Regions from separate parts of the Acetivibrio sp. genome, predicted to be linked through region 1. Evidence: riboswitches for the same ligand, from Rfam matches in the RefSeq annotation. Region 1 holds a riboswitch; the other holds the start of a gene.
The links. Region 1 has a riboswitch for fluoride ahead of PLH43_RS10145 (cation:proton antiporter). Riboswitches for the same ligand answer to the same signal wherever they lie in the genome.
Positions count from the first base shown of each region.

Region 2: another riboswitch for fluoride. It lies ahead of PLH43_RS03920 (cation:proton antiporter); the one in region 1 lies ahead of PLH43_RS10145 (cation:proton antiporter).

Region 1 covers NZ_DAORXT010000074.1:6,227-9,658, forward strand. The annotation lists gene PLH43_RS10140 (carboxypeptidase-like regulatory domain-containing protein) at 1-1,911, shown strand, start outside; fluoride riboswitch at 2,053-2,111, shown strand; gene PLH43_RS10145 (cation:proton antiporter) at 2,166-3,338, shown strand.
Region 2 covers NZ_DAORXT010000016.1:19,765-23,196, forward strand. The annotation lists gene PLH43_RS03920 (cation:proton antiporter) at 83-1,267, opposite strand; fluoride riboswitch at 1,321-1,379, opposite strand; gene PLH43_RS03925 (hypothetical protein) at 1,434-1,739, opposite strand; tRNA gene PLH43_RS03930 (tRNA-Arg) at 1,913-1,989, opposite strand; tRNA gene PLH43_RS03935 (tRNA-Gly) at 2,005-2,078, opposite strand; gene PLH43_RS03940 (serpin family protein) at 2,258-3,432, opposite strand, start outside.

The DNA of each region.
Region 1 (3,432 bases):
ACGTCATACACCACCGTCAGGATTGACGGTATCGACTACTATTATGGCGGGGAAAATATTTCAACTCCCCCGCACAATATTGATGAGGAGTACCGGAATTCATCCGCAGCGAAGTATGGCAATGTTTATGTGCGACAGGACATAAGCCTGGTTGATGGAGGTTTTTCAGGCATGATGGATACTGTTGAAATCAAATACATTGTTACTAACAATGATACTATTCCCCATTATGTGGGGATAAGAATCATGCTGGATACGATGCTTGGAAGCAATGACTATGCACCTTTCAGGGTTCCAGGCATAGGGGATATAGAGACAACCACTACATTTTTAGGTGATGAAATTCCGGATTATTGGCAGGCAATGGACAGCCTTGTCAAACCGACGGTAGTTTCCCAGGGGACTAATATAAAATACCAGCAAAACCCGCCAGACAAATTTGTACTCGGAAATTGGCTTACTTTAGCTGAAAACATGTGGAATTCAAATTATACCGGTTATAACGGAGACAGTGCAATTGCGACTTATTGGGAGCCTAAACAACTGGCACCGGGTGAGTCAACAGAATACATAACATATTATGGTATCAGTAAAATTACCATTGCAGGAGATAAACCGCTTGTTGTTATTGTAAGCGGCAATACCAGCCTTAGTGCGACCGAAACAGGTTATGTTCCGAATCCTTTTACCATTACGTCATATATAACTAATAACACGAATGATACTATAAAAAATGTGATGGCTAAAATTATTCTGCCGGACGGAATAGTACCTTATACTGGAACCGATACTGATATAGTTATCGGAGATATGACAGCCAGGAGTCATAAACAAGTTTCATGGCAACTGTTTGCAGGGCAAATACCGGAGCAAAAAACTTTGGAGTATAAAGTTGTAGTCTGGGGAGATGATACGGAGCCCACTGAGGTGACCAGGCAAATAACAATTCCCGCTTCAATAAGTGATATATTTGATGATGGGACCGATAAGGAAAAATACAGGATTTTACGAGAGATTGGTAATGATTTTGAACAGGATATTACATCGAGAATTCATCGCAAACCGGAAATCAAAAATGTGAGAATAACGCCGGGGGACCAGGAAGGAGTATATGAACTGTATGTGGATGAATATTTCGTGGATACTTCAAAGGGAGCTTCTCCTTTCTTCTACTGGGCATCAACAAAGGGATATTTTGAAGATAAAAAAATTGATAACTATAGGAAAGTAATCTTTCACTGTGATGAAGGGACTTCCGGACAAAAGGTTAGTATTTTGCTGAAAATGGGTGACGGACTGGGAAATGTTGTATACAAGAAATTATATGTAGATGGTATCGGCACAACTTCTTCTGCCGGAACCCTTGAGGCAAAATTTACAAATCTGGTTGCATCGGTAAAATCATGGGATACCATGAGAATCAGGTATAATATTTCCTATACTGATTCGGAAGGCCGGCCCGTACCTGGAACCAAAGTAAGTCTGTATTATTCGTTGGATAATCAGGCTGAATGGAAACCCATTGCAAGGGATTTGGTAGGGGTCAACGGATACAACTGGATAGTTCCGGATTTATCGTCTTCAAATGCGAGAATCAAGCTTGTTGCAACGAATGATGGTGTAATAAAGGAAGTAATATCCCAGCCCTTTACCATTATGCCGGATATATACATAAAGGGAAAGGTTGTGGATCATAACGGAAATCCGATAGTGAACGCAAAAGTAATTATTGGGGACCGGTATACTTATACAGATGTAAACGGTTGTTATATAATTAACCGTTTATCGCCGGGAGTGTATTCCCTTAGGGTGGAAAAAGAAGGAGTAGAGTTTGAAAAGACTCAATACGATAATATTGTTCTTAGTTATCTGAACCGGAATACCACAAAGAACTTTTATGGGAAGCGGTAAGAAAAATAAAGTTTATTCATGAATATAACCTCAAAACCTACTGTGTTGTTAAGTTTTGCAATATTATGATTACACTTATTTTAGAGGTAATGTATATTGACTAATATAATAATTTAGTATAATATTATTAATCATAAAAATTGAATATATGGTGATGGAGTTCACCTGAATTGCTTAATGCTGATGACTCCTACAGGAATAAACAATATTGTACCTGTAGGAGTTTTTTGATATTTGTAGGGAGGTTGGCTTTAATGGCTGCAAGTTTAGCAATGATTTTATTGTTGGGGTTACCGGCAAAAAAGATGTTTGAGAAATTGAAATTGCCGGGTTTGCTTGGAATGCTTATATTAGGTGTCTTAATAGGACCGTATGGTCTTAATCTGCTGCAAAGGAATATGCTTCAAATATCGTCGGACTTAAGAAGTATTGCATTAATAATTATTTTATTAAGAGCAGGACTTGGACTTAATAAAGATGTTTTAAAGAATGTTGGTGTTCCTGCATTAAAGATGAGCTGTATACCCGGATTAATCGAGGGTTTATTTATTGCATTGGCATCTGTATATTTTCTTGACTTTTCATTTTCCCAGGGAGGAATGTTAGGCTTTATTATTGCTGCTGTTTCTCCTGCTGTTGTTGTGCCTTTTATGCTTAAGTTAATGGAAAGCAACATTGGCACGAAAAATGGGATACCGACTTTGATATTGGCTGGTGTATCTATTGATGATGTCTTTGCCATTACTGTGTTTAGTGCTTTTTGGGGTTTATACAGCGGCACTGATATGAATATAGGTATACAATTAATAAATATACCCATCTCGATTTTATTAGGTATTATGGCAGGAATAATTTTAGGGTTTGTTTTGATAAATATTTTTAAAAGATTTAACATTCGTGATACAAAAAAGGTATTGTTATTGCTTGGATTTTCTATATTACTCAATCAGTTGGAAGTTGTAATGAAGACGAAGATTCAAATAGCATCCCTCTTGGGAGTGATGACTGTAGGTTTTATATTGACGGAAAAACTTCCGGATGTAGGTAGGAAGCTATCCGATAAGCTCAATAAAATATGGGTATTTGCAGAAATATTATTGTTTGTATTGGTAGGAGCGGAAGTAAACGTAGGTGTGGCAATAAAAGCAGGTAAAATAGGGATACTATTGATTGTAATAGGTTTAATGGGAAGAAGCATAGGCGTAATAATATCTTTACTAGGTACAAATTACTCTTTTAAAGAAAAATTATTCTGCGTCATTGCTTATATTCCGAAAGCAACAGTACAGGCTGCAATGGGTGCTGTACCTCTGTCGATGGGGGTGGAATCGGGAGATGTAATACTGGCAATTGCAGTGTTATCCGTATTGATTACTGCACCGTTAGGGGCAATTGGGATTCACTATTCAGCGAAAAGTTGCTTTTAGAAAATAACTAGTATAAGCTAATAGAAGATGACAATGCTTTGAAATCGGTTGCAACACAAAGTTTCAGTTGCTGTAACTGCAGCAAAAGAAAGTT
Region 2 (3,432 bases), on a different contig from region 1:
CTTCTTATATTATGTTAATATTGTACCATATTTTCGTAATTTTTTATATTGCTTTTTAAAATGGATTCGCTATGGACTCACACTATTGCTTCTCTATTAGTAACTTTTCTGTTGAATAATGAATTCCAACTGCTCCTAATGGTGCAGTGATTAATATAGATAATACCGCAATCGCCAGGATTATGTCTCCCGATTCCACTCCCAATGACAACGGCACCGCCCCCATTGCGGCCTGCACTGTCGCCTTTGGGATATAAGCAATAATGCAAAACAGCCTTTCTTTCCAATTAAAATCTGTACCTATTAAAGAAATAACAACACCTACCCTTCTTCCAATTAAACCTATTAATATCAATATAATTCCTACTCCACCTGCTTTTAATGCTACATTTACATTTACCTCTGTCCCTACTAATACAAATAGTAATATTTCTGCAAATACCCATACCTTATTAAATTTCTCAGAAAGCCTCTTACCCTCATCAGGAAGATATTCAGTCAATATAAAGCCTATAGTCATAACTCCAAGCAGGGATGCTATCTGTAATTTAGTTTTCAATATGCTCTCCAACTGATTGAGTAATATCGAAAATCCAAGTATTATTAATACCTTTTTTGTATCCGGAATATTATATCTTTTAAAAATTTTTATCAGTGAAAGTCCTACAATCATTCCAGCCAAAACTCCCAATAAAATGGAGATTGGAATATTTAATAATTGAATGCCAATATTTATTTTAGAACCGTTATATAAGCCCAAAAAAGCACTAAAAACCGTAATGGCAAAGATATCATCAATAGATGCACCCGCTAATATCAAAGTTGGCACTCCTTTTTTTGCACCAATTTTATTTTCCATTAGCTTAAGCATAAAAGGAACAACAACAGCAGGAGAAACGGCAGCAATAATAAACCCTAACATTCCTCCTTGGGCAAATGTAAAATCAAGAAAATATACAGAAGCCAGTGCAATAAGTAAACCTTCAAATAATCCGGGAATAAAACTCATCTTTAATGCAGGAATTCCGATACTTTTTATTTCATCCTTGTTAAGCCCAAGACCTGCTCTTAATAAAATAATTATTAATGCAATACCTCTTAAATCAGAAGATATTTGAAGCATATCCGTCTGAATCAGATTAAGAACATGGGGTCCTATAAGGATGCCTAATAATAACATTCCCAATAAACCCGGTAACCATAATTTTTCAAATATTCGCTTTGCAGCCAATCCCAATAATAAAATAATTGCTAAACTTGCAGCCATAAAGCACTACTCCCTTCCCAGTAACAAAAAACTCCTACAGAAACAGTATTATTATTTCTGTAGGAGTCATCAGCATTACGCATTTCAGGTGAACTCCATCACCTTTTATTCAATTTTATATTCCATAATGAATGGTATACTAAAATATTTCATATGTCAATAATTTTTATCTTAAAATAGAATTCTCTAAAAAAGACTCATCTATACAATCAACTTGCATAGTTATACCGTCGTATTTTATTTCCCATACAGGCAATAGTTCTCCCTTTTTATTTATGTACACTATTTCTTTGGATTTTATTTCCGGTATTTCAACCCATCCGCTTTTCTTCAATTCTGCATTGCTCTTTTCAACAGCTTTTTCACTGCTAATTAAATTTTGGTTACTTAAATCTTCTCCAGATTCGCTATCGGCCTCTATCCAATTTTTAATTATGCCGGTTATTTTGCCGCCTTCAATATATACATTCAAATAACTTCCATTGTGCAAAGTACATACTTTTTTACCGTTATAATTCTGCCTATAGTTAATAACATAATTTTTAAATACTTCCGTTTTTTGTTGTGAGTCGGATAAAGGATAATTAAAACAGCTGCTATTGCAATTAAAAATAAAACCCTAGAACCTTTCAGCTCTAGGGTTTTTGGCCTGCCCGAGACGATTCGAACGTCCGACCGACGGATTAGAAGTCCGTTGCTCTATCCAGCTGAGCTACGGGCAGATATAAAAAGCTTATTGGAGCGGGTGAAGGGAATCGAACCCTCGCAATCAGCTTGGAAGGCTGATGTTCTACCATTGAACTACACCCGCAACTTATATAACATAATCGGGAAACCTTCAACCGACTAGTTTATTATACAAACAACTTTTTTATTTGTCAACACTATTTTTATAAAAATTTTAAAAAAATTTTTCCGTCTTAATCCCTTGAAAAGCAAAGAAAAATCCCCACTTGCAGCAAATGCAAAGTGGAGATTTTTCGTCATCTATTAATTTGCAAACTCACCGTTAGATACTTTACCCATAAAGAGTATTGTGTCATATTTTTCATCTGCAATTATAAATACAAACGGTCTGTTTGCCACAAACTCCGGTTTTAGCCCAATACCCGGTGCTATAGGTACTATCACTACCGACGCAGCTTCTGTTCCCTTTTCATTTACTTCCACCACAGCCTTGTGCAAAACATCAGCAATATAAGCACCGTTTTCAGTCATACCGGATAAATCGGCGGCACCATTTTCGAATACCTTTTCCATTCCTAAAGCCTTCAAGCTTTCCATTATGCTGCCGTTTCCATTCTTGGCATATTCAATTTTAAAACGAGGTAAGCAAAGTACTCCGTTATTTCTTTCAGTTATACTGCTTTTAATTTGATTCCACATAGATACATCCAGATTCTGAATAAAATCATTTATTGATATATCTTGATCGGGAAGAATGCAGTACATGGCCATCTCACCATTACCGTAGGGCAGTCTAACCGCTCTGTATCCGTCACCTGCACCGAATTCAATCTTGCAATTGTCTTTTCTCATCATCATGACATCGTCAACACTTCCGTCTTCAGCTTCAAAGGAGGATGAATATGTTTTTTCAATATCAAACTCTTCTTTCCATACTCCATTAAAATACAATGCAGATATAATATACGACAAATCGTCGGGACTAATTTTGCTAAGCATATTGTCTATTTTTCCCTCAGTAGCTTCAGAAATCCAATTGTTTATTTCATCTACAACACTTTCATCCGAAAAGTCTCTTATCTCAACCAATGCATTAAATACATCTCTATTTGCAGATATAAAATCTTCTTTTATAGCATCGCCCTTTAATGAATTGTTCCAAATCGAATTGCTGTTTTTAAGCTTGACTTTCTCATCAAGTTGAGCGAAATATTTTAACAAGTACTTATAACTTTTATTAACCTCTTTAATGTCAAGGCCTTCATAGCCTAAAACTTTGGCCATCTCTTCCTTGGTATCGAATTCTGCCCCCTGATAAACCATGGACAACGCTGTTGAAATTCCGAAAGGTGAAATAAACACATTTTCGCCCTGCTCGTTTTTACTTATCTGTTTGAAAATATCAAATGCAAATTTGCTGTTTCCTTCAATAAAGCCATCACTTATACCTTCATTTGGCTCATCATTTTCTACCGGAA